Regions from separate parts of the Kluyvera sp. 1366 genome, predicted to be linked through region 1. Evidence: predicted binding sites of a transcription regulator. Region 1 holds the regulator's gene; the other holds the start of a gene.
What was found. Region 1 encodes CRP, which controls carbon source genes, mostly activating them, when cyclic AMP is high. Its sites were predicted from a motif close to ATGTGANNNNNNTCACAT; they were not measured.
Positions count from the first base shown of each region.

Region 2: yrbN (protein YrbN) is a predicted target of CRP. The motif match lies at 2,781-2,798, and genes of this name have one in related genera.

Region 1 is NZ_JBTRDW010000010.1:41,292-50,409, reverse strand. Features, by position in the region: gene argD (bifunctional acetylornithine/succinyldiaminopimelate transaminase) at 1-496, shown strand, start outside; gene ACVLVH_RS20560 (YccS/YhfK family putative transporter) at 493-2,571, opposite strand; gene crp (cAMP-activated global transcriptional regulator CRP) at 2,630-3,262, opposite strand; gene ACVLVH_RS20550 (OsmC family protein) at 3,568-3,972, shown strand; gene ACVLVH_RS20545 (phosphoribulokinase) at 4,034-4,903, opposite strand; gene ACVLVH_RS20540 (YheU family protein) at 4,965-5,183, opposite strand; gene ACVLVH_RS20535 (hydrolase) at 5,186-6,202, opposite strand; gene ACVLVH_RS20530 (LysE family translocator) at 6,263-6,865, shown strand; gene ACVLVH_RS20525 (LacI family DNA-binding transcriptional regulator) at 6,867-7,847, opposite strand; gene tauA (taurine ABC transporter substrate-binding protein) at 8,081-9,061, shown strand; gene tauB (taurine ABC transporter ATP-binding subunit) at 9,073-9,118, shown strand, end outside.
Region 2 is NZ_JBTRDW010000005.1:336,983-346,100, forward strand. Features, by position in the region: gene ACVLVH_RS13360 (SDR family NAD(P)-dependent oxidoreductase) at 1-722, shown strand, start outside; gene ACVLVH_RS13365 (DEAD/DEAH family ATP-dependent RNA helicase) at 791-2,701, opposite strand; gene yrbN (protein YrbN) at 2,718-2,774, opposite strand; gene nlpI (lipoprotein NlpI) at 2,879-3,763, opposite strand; gene pnp (polyribonucleotide nucleotidyltransferase) at 3,893-6,031, opposite strand; gene rpsO (30S ribosomal protein S15) at 6,341-6,610, opposite strand; gene truB (tRNA pseudouridine(55) synthase TruB) at 6,744-7,688, opposite strand; gene rbfA (30S ribosome-binding factor RbfA) at 7,688-8,095, opposite strand; gene infB (translation initiation factor IF-2) at 8,161-9,118, opposite strand, start outside.

The sequences.
Region 1 (9,118 bases):
ACATTACGGTATCAAGCCCGATATCCTCACCACCGCCAAAGCGCTGGGCGGCGGTTTCCCGGTGAGTGCGATGTTGACCACCAACGAAATCGCCTCAGTAATGGCGCCGGGCGTGCACGGCACCACTTACGGCGGCAATCCGCTGGCGTGTGCCATCGCTGAAACCGCGCTGGACATCATCAACGCGCCAGAAGTGCTGGAAGGTGTGGAAGCGCGTCGTCAGCAGTTTGTTGAAGCGCTGCAAGCCATCGACAGCAAATTCGCTATCTTCAGCGAGATTCGCGGCAAAGGTCTGTTGATTGGTGCCGCGCTGAAGCCGCAGTTCGCCAGCAAAGCGCGTGACATCCTCAACGCTTCCGCCGCGGAAGGGCTGATGATTCTCACCGCCGGTACTGACGTGATCCGTTTTGTGCCGTCGCTGGTGATTGAACCGACCGATATCGCCGAAGGCATGACGCGTTTCGCCAGCGCGATTGAGAAGGTGCTGGCCGCTTAATCCGCTTTCGGACGTAACACCTTGAGCCAGCGGCCATGATGCGGTCGCTGGCTCCACGCCAGCGAAGAGATGGTGTGCATTACGCTGAGGTGCTGCAAGATCCGCTTCACATGCTGTTCGACAATCGTCACCGGCCCTTCATTAAGATTCTCCGGCGCTTCCAGAATATTGCTGTCGTTGCCCGGACCGTCATACGCCAGCCGCTGCTGACAACGCTGCAGCGCGATTTCACAGGATTGCAGATAACCTTCTGCCAGCTTCGATGTCAGCATGGTGTGCTCGCGCGCCAGAATCGTCATGGCATTAATATGCTCGACGATGAACTGACTGTGCGTAACCCACATGCGCATATCTTTCAGATATTGCAGGTTAAAGCCCGGCTCGCTCGATGCCTGGTTCAATGAGTTGAACAGCGCGTTGTGCGCCTGATTAACCTTTATGCGCTGATAAGCCAGTTTATCGGGCGACTGTTCCGGCCCCAGCAGCAGTTGCAGCGCCTCCTGATAGGCTTCCAGCGCATCATGCGCGTTCTTGCGCAGCAGCCCGCTTTGCCACTGCGGCCACAGCCAAATCATCCCGGCGAAGGCAATTAAACAGCCCATCAAGGTATCCATCATGCGCGGCAGCAGAAACTGTGCGCCGTTCAGCGACAGCAATTGCAGCGAATACACCGCCGTGACGGTAAAGCCAATCATCGACCAGCCATAATATTTCCGCGTGATCAGATAGCTCGCCAGCGTAATCCCCAGCATAAACAGCAGCGTGATCGATTCCGGCACCGCCAGCTGCAGCGACGCGGCGGCGATCAGCAATCCGGCGAAAGTACCCAGCGCACGGTGCTGAATACGCACGCGCGTGGCGTTGTAACCGTTCTGGCTGACGAACATGATGGTCATCAGAATCCAGTAAGGTTTGGGGATGTTAAAGAACAGCGCCAGCGAGCTGCCAAACATCAGCATCACAGCGAAGCGGGCTGCGGTGCGTAACGCGGTGGATTTGAATGACAGATAACTGCGCAGCGCCGGCAACAGCGGCAAACGGCGCTGGCGATCGGCCATCAGGTCACGCGTGTAGAGCGGCTTCTGCGTACGCAACACGCGGGCGATGCGACTGAAGTGATACAGGCAGAAGTTGCCGACCGGATTATCCGGATGCTGGCGTGCAATTTTCTCCAGCGCGCCGAGCTGTTTCTCCATGTGAAAACGGTCCGGCAGCTGATGGTAGAGAATCGCATCCGCCAGCACGCGCAGCCGCGCCGAGATAATCTTGGCGTTCCAGCGAATCACCGCTTCGGCGTGGCTCTCCTCAACCAGCTTCTGCACCTCTTCGGGCTGATGCAAACTCACGGAGATGTGTTCCTGTAAATCCAGCGCCACCTGGAAAGCGCGCGTCAGGCGTTTGTGGCTGTTATCGCGGCTCGCCGACAGCATATGCATTTGCTGATAACAGGTGGTAATGAGGTCGACCGCCTTTTGCTGGCGCGCCAGCAGCGGCGGCAGCGCTTTCTCCGGATCGGTCAGCTGCGTCAGTAAGGTGTATTTGGCATCGCAGTAATCCGCCAGCTCGCGGAACAGCAGGCTGAGCGATTCGCGCATCGGCTGCTCTTTCCACAGCCAGAACCAGAACCAGTTGAACAAGCCGTACCACAGCGTGCCGCCAATATAGAGCAGCGGCGGCACCCATATCGGCATGCGTCCCACTAAGCTGAGCGTAAAGATGGCGGCGATGAGTGTGGCGGGCAGCAGGCGCGCGTGCAGCGGGCCGATTTCGCCGGTTACGCCAATCAGCAGCGGCAGCGCCAGTAAAATCAGCGGCAGCGGTATCTGGTAAGCGGTGAGGATTTGCATCAGGAAACTGCCGGTGGCAAACAGCGAACCACCCACAATCAGGCGTTTGAAGAAGCGTTTGTGCGGCGTATCCAGTCCCGCCATGTTGCAGCAGGCGGGCACTAACGAGAACAGCAGACCTTTTTGCAGATCGCCAAACAGCCAACCGAGAGCCACAGGCAGGCACAGCACCAGCGTTTGCCGCAGCGCATAGTTAACTTCGGGATGATAGATGATTCGGCGCCACATCAGCTCATCGCAAATAGAAACGGCGCGATGTTGCCATCACGCCGTGGGTGAGAAGAAATTAGCGGGTGCCGTAAACGACGATGGTTTTACCGTGTGCGGAGATCAGGTTCTGATCTTCCAGCATTTTCAGGATACGACCCACGGTTTCGCGTGAGCAGCCCACGATCTGACCAATCTCCTGACGGGTGATTTTGATTTGCATCCCGTCTGGGTGAGTCATCGCATCTGGCTGTTTGGCCAGATTTAGCAGCGTTTGCGCAATACGTCCGGTGACATCGAGGAAGGCAAGGTTGCCCACTTTCTCAGATGTCACTTGCAGACGACGCGCCATTTGCGACGAAAGTCGCATTAAAATATCCGGGTTTACCTGAATCAGCTGACGGAATTTTTTGTATGAAATTTCAGCCACTTCGCAGGCAGACTTCGCACGCACCCAAGCACTGCGTTCCTGGCCTTCTTCGAAAAGACCGAGTTCGCCGATGAAATCCCCCTGATTGAGGTAGGAGAGAATCATCTCTTTGCCTTCTTCATCTTTAATCAGTACCGCTACGGAACCTTTTACGATGTAGTACAGCGTTTCCGCTTTCTCACCCTGATGGATGAGCGTGCTTTTGGATGGATATTTGTGAATATGGCAATGGGACAGGAACCATTCGAGTGTAGGGTCTGTTTGCGGTTTGCCGAGAACCATTCGCTATTATCCTCTGTTGTAATCGTGCCCAAAACACAGGGGGCATTTTTTCCCTGTCAGGCGGTTTAATCGTCGAGCGTTTCCAGTAAAGGAAAAATTATTCCGGGTGGACTCTTAAGCTACGCTTTTGATTCTTCCGGCCTTCGTCTGTGATGACGAAAATATTTTCAGCACTGTTTGTAGCACAGCTTTTGCGAGCTGTCTTGTGTTGTCTCGCTTCAGCAGAAGGGGGATTACTCTGGATTGCTGTTTGTCAGGTGAAAGCGTACTCTGGCGGCAAAACCGCCGCTTCAGGAGAAAGAATCATGCAGGCACGAGTGAAATGGGTGGAAGGTCTTACCTTTCTCGGAGAATCCTCATCCGGCCATCAGGTATTGATGGATGGTAATTCCGGTGATAAAGCGCCAAGTCCAATGGAAATGGTGCTGATGGCCGCGGGCGGCTGTAGTGCTATTGATGTGGTGTCGATCCTGCAAAAAGGGCGCAGCGATGTGGCCGATTGCGAAGTGAAGCTCACATCGGAACGCCGTGAAGAAGCGCCACGCATTTTTACCCACATCAACCTGCATTTTATCGTTAGCGGTAAAGCGTTGAGCGATAAGGCCGTTTCGCGTGCGGTTGATCTGTCAGCGGAAAAATATTGTTCGGTAGCGATCATGCTGGGTAAAGGCGTGGAAATTACCCACAGCTATGAAGTGATCGAGTTATAACTCGGATTGTAGCGGCGCAATTTATTGCGCAATAAATTGCGCCGCTACGGAATGACTTCGCTTATTCAATCCGCTTCCCTTCAATCAGTCGCTGTACCAGCGGCAGCATAATCAGCTCCATCGCCAATCCCATTTTGCCACCCGGCACCACCAGCGTATTGATGTGGGAAATAAACGATCCCTGAATCATCGCCAGCAGATAGGGGAACGCGATGCCTTCCAGACCACGGAAATGAATCACCACAAAGCTTTCGTCGAGCGACGGAATTTCGCGTGCGGCAAACGGGTTTGAGGTATCAACGGTCGGCACGCGCTGGAAGTTAATGTGGGTGCGCGAGAACTGTGGCGTGATGAAGTTAATGTAATCCTCCATTGACCGTACCACCGAATCCATCACCGCTTCGCGTGAATGGCCGCGCTCGCTGGTGTCACGCACCAGCTTCTGAATCCACTCAAGGTTAACAATCGGCACCACGCCAACCAGCAGATCGACATGCTCCGCCACATTTTGCTGCTGCGTGACCACACCGCCATGTAAGCCTTCATAGAACAGCACATCGGTGTTTTCCGGCAGCGGCTGCCACGGCGTAAAGGTGCCCGGCACCTGATTCCACGGCACGGCTTCATCGTAGGTATGCAGATATTTGCGCGATTCGCCAAGGCCGGTTTGGCCGTAATGTTTAAACGTCTGCTCCAGCAGGCCGAAGTCGTTGGCTTCCGGGCCGAAGTAGCTGATGTGGCGCCCGAGATCGCGCGCCTTGCGGATCGCCATGTCCATTTCCGGACGTGTGTAGCGATGGAAACTGTCGCCTTCGAGTTCCGCCGCATGCAAATTCAGCTGCTGGAAAATCTTACGGAAGGCGAGGCTGGTGGTGGTGGTTCCGGCGCCGCTGGAACCGGTGACGGCAATAATTGGATGCCTGGCTGACATAACAGAGCTCCCTGTGAAGTCCGGCGATGAGCATTGTTACCACGAATTGCCGCGGGGTGCATCAGCCGCGGAATTCACCCTTCGGCATAATATTGATCGATTCATGCAGTTCCGACCACACCAGCACCACGTCGCCGCGCTCCAGTTGGCGGCGTACGTCGGCGACTTTTTGCAGCAAACTGCGTTCCTGCTCGCCGTAATCAGTGCCTTCGCGTAACACGAAGGTTTCAATCAGGTTTTCCAGCGTGTCCGCTTCGAGTTCTTGCCAGGGAATAATCACAATTACACATCCAGATAGGTTGAGAGCCAGTCGGGCACGCGCTGTTCCAGCCACATTTTCGGTTTAAGAACGGTGCCGCCGACGAAACCGACGTGGCCGCCTTGCTGCGTCAGCTGATACTGAATGGAGGCTGACAGCTGGTCAGGTTGCGGAATAACGGCATCGGTCATAAAGGGATCGTCTTGCGCGTGAATGATCAACAGCGGTTTACGCACGCCGGTCAGCAACGGCATCGCGCTGGCTCGTTGATAATAGTCGTTGGCGTCAATAAAACCGTGCGCACGTGCGGTTATCGCATCATCGAACTCGCGTAAGCGGCGGAAAGCACGTAACTGGCTGAGATCGACCGGCAGCGTGCCAGGCCAGGCGCGCAGTTTGCGCGTGGCGTTCTTTTTCAGCTGCGTCAGTAAATAGTGCTGATAAAAGCGTGAAAACCCCACATCCAGCTTGCCGCTGCAAGGCTCGAGCGCCAGCGGCGCTGAGATGGCGATGCCGGCATCAATCGGCACGTCGTGACCTTGCTGACCCAGCAGGCAAGCGAGCATGTTGCCGCCCAGCGAAACGCCGACGGCGGCGGTGGGTACGCTGCCCCATTCGCGCTGCAGCCAGTGAAGGAAGTAGGTGGCGTCTTCGGTTTCACCGGAGTGATAGATGCGCTTTAAGCGATTAGGCTCGCCGCTGCAGCCGCGAAAGTGCATTACCACCGCCAGCCAGCCGCGTGCCTGACACGCCTGCATCAGGCCGTGCGCATACGGGCTGCGAAAGCTGCCTTCCAGTCCGTGAAACATCACCATGCGCGGTTTATGACGCGCCTGCGCCGGATCTTCACTCCACGCTAAATCGACAAAATCGCCGTCCGGCAGGTCAAGACGCTGCCAGTGCGGACGTAACGTAACGCGGCGCCGCAGAATACGCGGCAGCAGCGTTTGCAGATGCGCGTTACTGAATCCGCGCAGGGGTTTAAAACGCTCGCCGCTGGGGCGATCAAAATAGCTTGGGTAAAGGCTTGTCTGATGCATAAGTCGCTGATAGCTTCGATGGGTTGTTCGCTTTACTGGGTGAGGAGCACCCGAATATACATGGAACTGAGTCTTTTTTTATCAATGTTAGGTTTTCTCTGGGTCGCGGCCATCACGCCCGGGCCCAATAATATGTTACTTACCGCCTCGGGTGCTAATTTTGGCTTCCTGCGCACCATTCCGCTGCTGATTGGTATCATGATTGGTATGCAAGTCATGTTGCTAATGGTGGCATTTGGCATCGGCGGCCTCATCCTGCTTTATCCCTCGCTGCATCTCATCCTGAAGATTGCCGGTAGCCTTTATCTGCTGTGGCTGGCATGGAAAATCGCTAGCGCCGAGTATGAAAAACTGGAAACCGACGCTGTCACGGTGAAGCAGATGCCTTTCTGGCAAGGCGGCTTGCTGCAGTTGATCAACCCGAAAGCATGGCTGATGGCGCTCGGCGCGGTGGCCAGCTTCAGCCTGGCGGGCAGCGAATATCTGCATTCGGTGGTGGCGATCAGCATCGGCATGTTCATGGTGAACGTGGTTTCCGGGGTGATCTGGATGGGCTTTGGCTCGCTGATTGGACGTCTGCTGCGCAGCCCACGCGCGTGGAAAATCTTCAATCTGGCGATGGGCTTGCTCACCGCTGCCTGCGTATTGCTGATTTGGCGCTAAGTTAGCTGGAAGCGCGTTCAACGCGCTTCCACGGCAACACTTCATGGACTACCGACGCGTTAGGCTGGCGGATGCGTTGCAGCAACAGCTGTACGCTGCGCACACCCATACGATTCATCGGCTGCTCAATCGTGGTCAGCGGTGGATTCAGGCTGCTGGTAAAGTTGATGCCATCAAATCCCACCACCGCTAAATCTTCCGGTACGCGTAAACCTGCTTCCAACGCCGCGTGGATGACGCCGACCGCCAACACATCTGATACCGCAAACACCGCATCCGGCGGTTCCGGCTGCGTGAGCAGTTCGCGCAAAGCCGCACTGCCCGCTTCGCAGGTGATATTCTCGGCGTAAGCCACACCGCACCAGCTGAGATCCAGCTGCTCCAGCGCCGCGCGATATCCCTCTTCACGCTTATGTGAATAGAGGTAGCGCATATCACAGTTCACCAGCGCAATACGACGTCGGCCTTTGCTCGCCAGATAACGCACGGTTTCGAAAGCCGCTTCTTTATTATCAATCGCCACGCTTGAGGCGGCGATTGACGGATCGTATTCCGCGCACTGCACCCAAGGCTGATCGCCAATCAATTCTTTCAGCTCATGCAGGCTGCTGGCGGCATCCATGGTGATCACGCCGTCGACCACTTTGCCGGTGAGCAGCGCAATGTAGGCCGCTTCGCGCCGCAGCTGCGATCCTGAGTTACACAGCAGAATGTGGTAACCCTGCGCTTCAGCTTCGGCTTCAATGCCCTGAACCACGCGTGAGCAGAACGGATTGGTGATGTCGGGAATCAGCACTAACAACATATGGCTTTGCGAAGTGCGCAGCTGGCGCGCCAGTAGGTTGGGCTGATAGTCGCAGATGTCGATGGCCGCCAGCACTTTGGCACGCGTATCCGGGCGCACGCCGGGATTCTGGTTCAAAACCCGTGAAACGGTGGCTTTTGACACGCCAGCCAGGTGTGCGACTTTCTCTATCGACATGGATTCAGGACCGTTAGTAAAGAGTTAAAAAATGAGATCTCTATCAATATCACAGCTGCCATGTGAGCGTGTGACATATTTACCGCTTTCCCTTTTCTTTCCATTTGCACTTTTTGCATAGCCTTGCCCGATGTTGATCTAAGAACGGATCGTCATTAGGGATAATTTTTAATTCCTTTATGAAATTACTGTTGCTGGAGAAACTGCCCAGACAAAACACATTAGGGTGAATGATGATGGCAATGAAAAAAACAATAACGGCGGTCACAGCGGCTCTGGCCCTGATGGCGTTCCAGGCGCAAGCGGTCAACGTTACCGTGGCGTATCAGACCTCGGCTGAACCAGCCAAAGTGGCGCAGGCGGATAACACCTTCGCCAAAGAGAGCGGTGCTACCGTCGACTGGCGCAAATTTGATAGCGGGGCCAGCGTGTTACGTGCACTGGCGTCGGGCGACGTGCAGATTGGTAATATCGGTTCCAGCCCGCTGGCGGTCGCCGCCACGCAAAAGCTGCCGATTGAAGCTTTCCTGCTGGCCTCTCAGCTCGGTAACTCCGAAGCGCTGGTGGTGAAGAAAACCATCAAAGATCCTAAAGACCTGATTGGCAAGCGCATCGCCGTGCCGTTCATCTCGACTACGCACTACAGCTTCCTCGCCGCGCTCAAGCATTGGGGCATCAAGCCTTCGCAAGTGACCTTAGTCAACCTGCAGCCGCCGGCGATTATTGCTGCCTGGAAACGCGGTGACATTGACGGCGCTTACGTCTGGTCTCCGGCGGTCAACGAGCTGGAGAAAGATGGCAAGGTGCTGACGGACTCTTCGCAGGTCGGCAAGTGGGGCGCGCCAACGCTCGATGTGTGGGTGGTGCGTAAAGACTTTGCGCAGCAGCATCCAGAAATCGTCACCGCCTTTGCCCGCAGCGCCGTTGAAGCGCAGCAAGCTTACATTGCCAATCCGGATCAATGGCTGAAGCAGTCAGACAACCTGAGCAAGCTGGCGCGCCTGAGCGGTGTACCCGAAGCGGATGTGCCGGTGCTGGTAAAAGGCAACACGTACCTCACCGCGCAGCAGCAGGTGGAGCAGCTCGGCAAGCCGGTGAACAAGGCGATTGTCGATACTGCCGGCTTCCTGAAAGAGCAGGGCAAAGTGCCAGAAGCGGATAGCGATTACAGCAGCTTCGTCACCACGCGCTTCGTTGCACCCTTAGTGAAATAACCGGAGGCCGTATGCTTAACATCACCCATCTCAATGCGCGTTACGCCGGACAACCCG
Region 2 (9,118 bases), on a different contig from region 1:
CGCTGGTGACGGGCGCTTCGAAAGGCATTGGTGCCGCCATCGCCATGACTTTCGCGGCGGCCGGTGCTCGGGTAGTGGTGAATTATCTTCAGGACGAAGTGGGTGCGGCGGATGTGGTGACCGACATTCAGGCGCTGGGTAGCGACGCCATCGCCGTACAGGCTGATATCTCACGCGAGGCCGATGTGCAGCGCTTGTTCGCTAGCAGCATTGAGCAGTTTGGCGCGCCCGATATTGTGGTGAATAACGCCGGCATTTTTCACCACGGTGACTTTGCCGAGCTTAGCCTCAGCGAGATGCAGCAGCAGCTGAATGTGAATCTGCTGGGTACCTTGCTGGTGTGTCAGCAGGCGGCAAAACATTTCCCCGCACGCGGCGGTTCCATCATCAACCTTAGCGCTTTAAATAGCCAACGCAGCACGCCCGGCTCGGTGCTTTGGGCAGCAACCAAAGGCGCGATCGATACCTTAACGCAGGGCCTCGCACGCGAGCTTGGGCCACGTAATATTCGCGTCAATGCGTTAGCACCCGGCATTATTTTGACTGAAGGTTTGCTGGCGGCGAAGAAGATGCACCCGGAGTTGAAAGCACAGCTGATAGCGGCAACGCCGCTCGGACGCTTTGGCTTGCCGGAAGATGTGGCGCAGGTGGCGCTGTTTCTGGCGTCAGAAGAGTCAGCTTACGTTAGCGGTGAACGCGTGCTGATTGCTGGTGGCGTGTAAAATTTACTTTCCACAGGCATAAAAAAAGGGACGCATTAGCGTCCCTTTTTACTTTTCGCGTTTATCGCTTATGCGTCACGACGACGTGGTGCAGCAGCGCCTTCTGGACGCGGGCCACGACCACCTTCACGGCTGAAGCGTCCGCCTTCACGGCCACCTTCACGACGTTCGGAGAAGCGACGTGGAGCGCCTTCGCCACGTGGAGCACCATCACCGCGCGGTGCGCCATTGCCACGACGTTCGCCGCCAGCAGATGGACGACGTTCGCTACGCTCGTGCACTGGCGCATCACCCATCAGCTGCATATTCATCGGTTTGTTCAGAATACGCGTACGAGTGAAGTGCTGCAGCACTTCGCCCGGCATGCCTTTCGGCAGTTCGATGGTTGAGTGAGTACCAAACAGCTTGATGTTACCGATGTAACGGCTGCTGATGTCACCTTCGTTAGCGATCGCGCCAACGATGTGACGAACTTCAACACCATCATCACGGCCCACTTCAATGCGGTACAGCTGCATTTCGCCAACGTCACGACGTTCACGACGTGGACGATCACCATCACGGCTGTCACGGCTTTCGCGTGGACCACGAGAATCACGTGAATCGCGACGCTCACCACGGTCAGGACGATCGCTGAACTCGCGACGCGCTGGACGCGGTGCTTCTGGTGGCAGAATCAGTGGACGTTCGCCCTGAGCCATTTTCAGCAGTGCTGCGGCCAGCGTTTCGATATCCAGATCTTCGCCCGGCTGCATTTTGCTCAGCAGTGCGCGGTACTGGTCCAGATCGCTGCTTTCCAGCTGCTGCTGTACTTTAGCCGCGAACTTAGCCAGACGACGCTCACCCAGCAGTTCTGCGTTCGGCAGCTCAACTTCTGGAATAGTCAGCTTCATGGTGCGTTCGATGTTGCGCAGCAGACGACGCTCGCGGTTCTCGACGAACAGCAACGCACGACCTGCACGACCAGCACGGCCGGTACGGCCGATACGGTGAACGTAAGACTCTGCATCCATTGGGATATCAAAGTTTACGACCAGACTGATACGCTCAACGTCCAGACCACGTGCTGCAACGTCGGTTGCGATCAGGATGTCGAGACGACCATCTTTCAAACGCTCCAGCGTCTGCTCACGCAGTGCCTGGTTCATGTCGCCGTTCAGTGCTGCGCTGTTATAACCGCTGCGCTCCAGCGCTTCGGCCACTTCCAGCGTGGCATTTTTGGTACGCACGAAGATGATGGCTGCATCGAAATCTTCCGCTTCCAGGAAACGAACCAGCGCATCAGTTTTACGGCCGTAAGCGGTCCAGTAAGACTGAGAAATGTCCGGGCGCGTAGTCAGGCTTGACTGGATGCGCACTTCCTGTGGATCTTTCATGAAGCGCTTGGTAATACGACGAATCGCTTCTGGCATGGTGGCTGAGAACAGCGCGGTCTGATGACCGTCTGGAATCTGCGCCATGATGGTTTCAACGTCTTCGATGAAGCCCATACGCAGCATTTCATCCGCTTCGTCCAGCACCAGACCGCGCAGGTTAGACAGATCTAACGTGCCACGCTTCAGGTGATCCAGCAGACGACCAGGGGTACCGACAACAACTTGTGGTCCCTGACGCAGTGCGCGCAGCTGTACGTCATAACGTTGGCCGCCGTACAGGGCTACCACGTTAATGCCACGCATGTGTTTAGAGAATTCTGTGACGGCTTCAGCAACCTGTACCGCCAATTCGCGGGTAGGTGCCAGCACCAAAATTTGCGGTGCTTTAACAGTAGGATCAATGTTGTTTAGCAGCGGCAGTGAGAATGCCGCAGTTTTACCACTACCGGTCTGCGCCATACCCAACACGTCACGGCCAGCCAGCAGGTGAGGAATACACTCAGCCTGGATTGGAGAAGGCTTTACGTAGCCCATACCGTTCAGTGATTCGAGGATGTCGGCGTTCAGGCCAAGGTCAGCAAAAGTGGTTTGAATATCAGTCATGTAGTACACGTGCCTCTTAGATTGCGGCGGCCAGTCTACATAACTCGTCGTGAAAACTTTCAGTCATTTTCATCAAAAAGTGTGAACCGGCTCAAATTAGAAGTTTTGACGAACAGAAAAGCCCTCATCTCTGAAGATGATGACTTTACAGGTATTCAGGCAATAAAAGTTCGTCAGCTATTGCTGGTCAGATTCTGATAAATCGTCTTGTGTCTGGCCGAGTTGCGCCAGTTCCAACAATGCGTATCGGTGCTCAACAAAGTTATTAACGTTGTTGGCCACCGCCAGTTTGAACAACGCTTTCGCGTCGTCCTTCTCCCCCAGACTTAGGTAATACTTACCTAAATAGAAGTTGGTTTCACTGAGATGTTCAGCGAGCGAGGTGTTATCCGTTGCGTCCGCCTTGAGACGTTCCATCAGCGTTTTTTCACTGATGTCGCCAAGGTAGAACTCGACAATATTCCATCCCCATTGATCGCGAACCGCTTTGTCATGACGCTGTCTCAGCGTAACTTTTGCCTTGTCGGCATCCATATCGCTTTCAACGAGATAGAGCCAAAGGCTGCGGAATGGATCGTTAGGATCGTCTTGATAAAACGCCAGCAGATCATCTTGCGCTAACTTGTATCGACCGCCGTAATAGAGGGCGATACCACGGTTTAAATGCGCATAGTTGTAAGTTGGATCAAGCTCAAGTACAGAATCAAACGCTTCATAGGCAGCATCAAAGTTACCTGCCTGCGTTAAGTATATACCGAGATAGTTGAATACCTCAGGCATATCTGGTCTTATAGACAGCGCTTGCGAAAAATCGTTCCGCGCTAATGCCCTCAGACCCAAACTATCATACAACACTCCGCGCTCATATAATAGCTGTGCGCGTTCATCATCGGTCAGGGCACGACTGGCAAGAATTTGTTCCATTCGCGCCAGGATCACCTCTTGCTGCAGTGTGGGCTGCAAAGGTACTGCCAGAACTTCGTTCTTACGCCAATTGGAGTTGCTGCATCCTGCCAGCGTGATAGCTGTCGCAACAAAACACCAGCGCAAAAAAGGCTTCATTTCCCACTCCCGAATACAAACATTGGGACAACCATCCTGTCATCCTCCTGCTGTGCACAAGGATTCCCGCCCTCGCGATGATCTAAACACCTCTCCCCGCAAAGCAGGGAGAGGTAAATCGGTAAACGCTTACTCGGCGTCAGATGCATCAGATGCAGCGGTAGCAACTTCTTCCGCTGGTTTCTGCTCTGTCGCTTCTTTGATGCTCAGGCGTACACGGCCCTGACGGTCCACTTCCATGACTTTCACTGGAACTTCCTGGCCCATCTGCAGGTAATCGGTCACTTTCTCTACGCGCTTGTCGGCGATCTGAGAGATGTGCACCAAACCTTCTTTACCGCCGCCGATTGCCACGAAGGCACCGAAATCAACGATACGTGTCACTTTACCAGAGTAAACGCGACCAACTTCGATCTCAGCAGTGATCTCTTCGATACGACGAATGGCTTCTTTGGCTTTCAGGCCATCAGTAGCAGCAATCTTCACGGTACCGTCATCTTCGATTTCGATGGTGGTGCCGGTTTCTTCGGTCAGCGCACGGATCACTGAGCCGCCTTTACCGATGACATCTTTGATCTTGTCTGAACTGATTTTGATGGTGTAAATGCGCGGCGCGAACTCAGAAATTTCCTGACGCGGCGTGCTGATTGCCTGTTCCATCACGCTCAGAATGTGCAGACGCGCACCCTTCGCTTGGTTCAGAGCAACCTGCATGATTTCGCGGGTGATGCCTTCAATTTTGATATCCATCTGCAGCGCAGTGATACCATCGCGGCTACCCGCTACTTTAAAGTCCATATCGCCGAGGTGATCTTCGTCACCCAGGATATCAGACAGAACCACAAAGTTGTCGGCTTCTTTAACCAGACCCATCGCAATACCGGCTACGGCTGCTTTGATCGGTACGCCAGCATCCATCAGTGCCAGAGAAGCACCGCACACGGAAGCCATTGAAGAAGAACCGTTAGATTCGGTGATTTCTGAAACCACACGCACGGTGTAGGGGAAATCCGCTTGCTTAGGCATTACTGCCAGCACGCCGCGCTTCGCCAGACGACCGTGACCAATTTCACGACGCTTCGGTGAGCCAACCATACCGGTTTCGCCCACGCAGTATGGAGGGAAGTTGTAGTGGAACAGGAAGCTATCGGTACGCTCGCCCATCAACTCATCCAGATTCTGCGCATCACGTGCGGTACCCAATGTTGCGGTAACCAGCGCCTGCGTTTCACCACGGGTAAACAGTGAAGAACCGTGCGTGCGTGGCAGTACGCCAGTGCGCACATCCAGGCCACGAATCATATCTTTCTCACGGCCATCGATACGCGGTTCGCCACGGATGATGCGGCTACGAACAACGCTCTTCTCGAGATCGTGCACGATGTCAGCGATATCGCCAGCATCCAGCGTTTCATCTTCAGCCTGCAGTGCAGCGATGGTCGCGTCTTTCACTGCGCCAACCTGAGTGTAACGCTCTTGCTTATCAGTGATGCGGTAAGCGTCGCTGATGCCCGCTTCTGCCAGTGCAGTAACGCGTGCGATCAGTGCATCGTTAGTTGGCAGTGGCTGCCAATCCCAACGTGGTTTACCCGCTTCGGCAACCAGCGCGTTGATGTTTTCGATAACGATCTGCTGCTGGTCGTGGCCGTATACCACAGCGCCCAGCATCTGTTCTTCGGTCAGGATGTCAGCTTCTGATTCCACCATCAGCACCGCGTTCTGGGTACCGGCAACAACCAGGTTCAGACGTGATTCGTTGATTTCATCCGCAGTTGGGTTCAGTACGTACTGATCGTTGATATAACCCACGCGCGCTGCGCCGATTGGGCCATTGAACGGCAGACCTGACAGAGCCAGCGCAGCAGAGGCACCGATCATCGCAACGATGTCTGGGTTAACCTGTGGGTTAACAGAAACAACGGTTGCAATAACCTGCACTTCGTTAATGAAGCCTTCCGGGAACAGCGGACGAACTGGACGGTCAATCAGGCGTGAGATCAGGGTTTCGCCTTCGCTTGGACGGCCTTCACGACGGAAGAAGCTACCCGGGATACGACCAGCAGCGTAAGTACGCTCCTGATAGTTAACCGTCAGCGGGAAGAAATCCTGACCTGGTTTAGTTTTTTTCTGGCCAACAACGGTAACGAATACAGCAGTGTCATCCATGCTCACCATTACTGCAGCGGTAGCCTGGCGCGCCATCATGCCGGTTTCCAGCGTGACGGTATGCTGACCATATTGGAATTTGCGTACGATCGGGTTCAGCAAAATTTAAGTCCTTAAATTCAGAGGCGCAGCCCATTCTGGCGCGCCGGGGATTACCGATCTTCAGTTGCATCCTCGCGACTAATGACAACCTTAACCGCCCATGCGGTAAAGCCTCTCATTAGCCGCGCGAACCTCTGCAAGCAAAGATCACTCTCTGCAACAATACATGAGTTTGGTCCGGATTGCTGCGGATTGCTCGAAAAAAGGGGCCATAAAGGCCCCCTTTTCGCGAAACTCGCACAAATCTGATCGTCAGATGCGTTTTTTTGCATGGTGCATGCGCTACATCCTTGATCAGATTCTTCAGACTTAGCGACGCAGACCCAGGCTTTCGATCAGACCGGTGTAGCGAGCAACGTCTTTACGCTTCAGGTAGTCCAGCAGCTTACGACGCTGAGATACCATGCGCAGCAGACCGCGACGGCTGTGGTGATCTTTCTTGTGCTCAGAGAAGTGACCCTGCAGGTGGTTAATCTGAGCAGTCAGCAGAGCAACCTGAACTTCAGTTGAACCGCTGTCGTTGGTACCACGACCGTATTTAGCAACGATCTCTGCTTTAGCTTCTACGCTTAGAGACATAATAAACTCCGTTGGATAATGAATGTATGGGTGCCGATCTCTAATTCAGCAGCCCGCTTTTAAAGCCGCGCCATTCTACTCTTCGCCTGATAGCAACGCAAATGCGCCGTTAGGTCAAATGCGAAAGGCTTGATTACGCAGGAAATTCTACCACCAGACGACGCGGCGCCACGCGCCCATCGTCGGCAATTTCGGCCATACCAATGAATTTGTGCTCATCACCTTCCGTCACGCGCACCAATCCCTGTTCCGGCGCATCCGCCACCTGAACCGGCATACCTTGTTTGAAATAAGCCGCCACCGTAGGCAGCAAATTCACCATCGGGAACTCTTCTGCCGGACTATCCATCGGCAGCAATAACGCATCGAGCGCACTGTAATCCGGCGTTTCCGCCATGTTGACGGTGGCCGCCACTTCCTGCAGCTGCTCCAGCGTCACCATTCTTTCGATCGGATAACGCGCCACCTGCAGACGACGCAGCATGATAACGTGCGCACCGCAGCCAAGCCGTTCACCGAGATCGTCGATGATAGTGCGGATGTAAGTGCCTTTAGAGACGTGAATCTCCAGCTCCAGTTCATCACCTTCCCAGCGAATAAACTGCAGCTCAAACACTTTGATCGGGCGCGCTTCACGCGGCACGGTTATGCCTTCACGTGCGTACTCGTACAGCTTGCGTCCCTGATACTTCAGCGCGGAGAACATGGTCGGCACCTGCATGGTGTCGCCACGAAAATAGTCCAGCGCTGCATCCAGTGCCGCCTGATCAAAAGTAATCGGACGCGTCTCAACAATATTACCGTCGGCATCAGACGTATCGGTGCGTTCACCCAGCCGAGCAATGACGCGATAACGCTTGTCCGAATCGAGCAGATACTGCGAAAACTTGGTGGCTTCGCCGAGGCAAACCGGCAGCATGCCGGTCGCCAGGGGATCGAGGGCGCCGGTGTGGCCCGCTTTGTTCGCGTTGAACAGACGTTTTACTTTCTGCAGCACATCATTGGAAGATGCGCCTTGGTGCTTATCCAGCAGAAACACACCGTGGACGTCGCGACCGCGACGACGAGGACGACTCATTAGTCCTCCTTGTCATCTTCCGCCGGGCTATCGCCACGACGCTCAACATCGCTCTTAATAACGTTGCTGACCAGGTTCGACATGCGCATACCTTCGATCAGCGAGTTGTCGTAGAAGAAGGTTAGCTCCGGCACGATGCGCAGGCGCATCGCTTTACCTACCAGCGTACGGATATAGCCAGAGGCTTCTTTCAGCGCCTTCAGGCCGTTTTGCACTGCTTCTTCATCTTTATCATTCAAAAAGGTCACAAACACCTTGGCATAGGCAAGATCACGCGACACTTCGACGCCCGAAACCGTCACCATCATACCGAGACGTGGATCTTTAATTTCGCGCTGCAGGATAATTGCGATCTCTTTCTGCAACTCCTGAGAAACGCGCTGTTGGCGGCCAAATTCTTTTGCCATTATTCTTTCTCCCAAATAATTCGGGAGGCCAGAGGCCTCCCAAATTGCAACACATCAAATGATGATCAATCGATGGTGCGTTTAATTTCAATCACTTCGAACACTTCGATCATATCGCCAACGCGAACGTCGTTATAGTTCTTCACGCCAATACCACATTCCATGCCGTTACGAACTTCGTTGACGTCATCTTTGAAGCGACGCAGTGATTCCAGTTCGCCTTCATAGATAACCACGTTGTCACGCAGTACACGGATTGGGTTGTGACGTTTGATGATACCTTCAGTGACCATACAGCCCGCGATGGCACCAAACTTCGGTGATTTGAACACGTCACGTACCGCAGCCAGACCGATAATCTGCTGTTTGAACTCTGGAGCCAGCATACCGCTCATCGCAGCTTTCACTTCGTCGATCAGATTATAGATGACGGAGTAATAACGCAGGTCAACGTTTTCAGCGTCAATCACGCGGCGAGCAGATGCATCAGCACGCACGTTGAAGCCGAGAATGATGGCGTTGGATGCTGCAGCCAGCGTGGCGTCGGTTTCGGTGATACCACCCACGCCTGAACCGATAATGCGTACTTTCACTTCGTCGGTAGAGAGTTTCAGCAACGAATCAGAGATGGCTTCAACAGAACCCTGTACGTCAGATTTCAGTACGATGTTCAGCTCAGACACTTCGCCTTCAGTCATGTTGGCGAACATGTTCTCCAACTTAGACTTCTGCTGACGCGCCAGCTTAACTTCGCGGAATTTGCCCTGACGATACAGTGCAACTTCACGCGCTTTCTTCTCATCACGTACTACAGTCGCTTCATCACCCGCAGCCGGCACACCGGACAGACCGAGGATTTCGACTGGAATGGATGGACCCGCTTCCAGTACTTCACGACCCAGTTCGTCACGCATCGCACGTACACGGCCATATTCGAAGCCGCACAGCACGATATCGCCTTTGTTCAGCGTACCTTCACGTACCAGCACGGTAGCAACCGGGCCACGACCTTTGTCGAGGAAC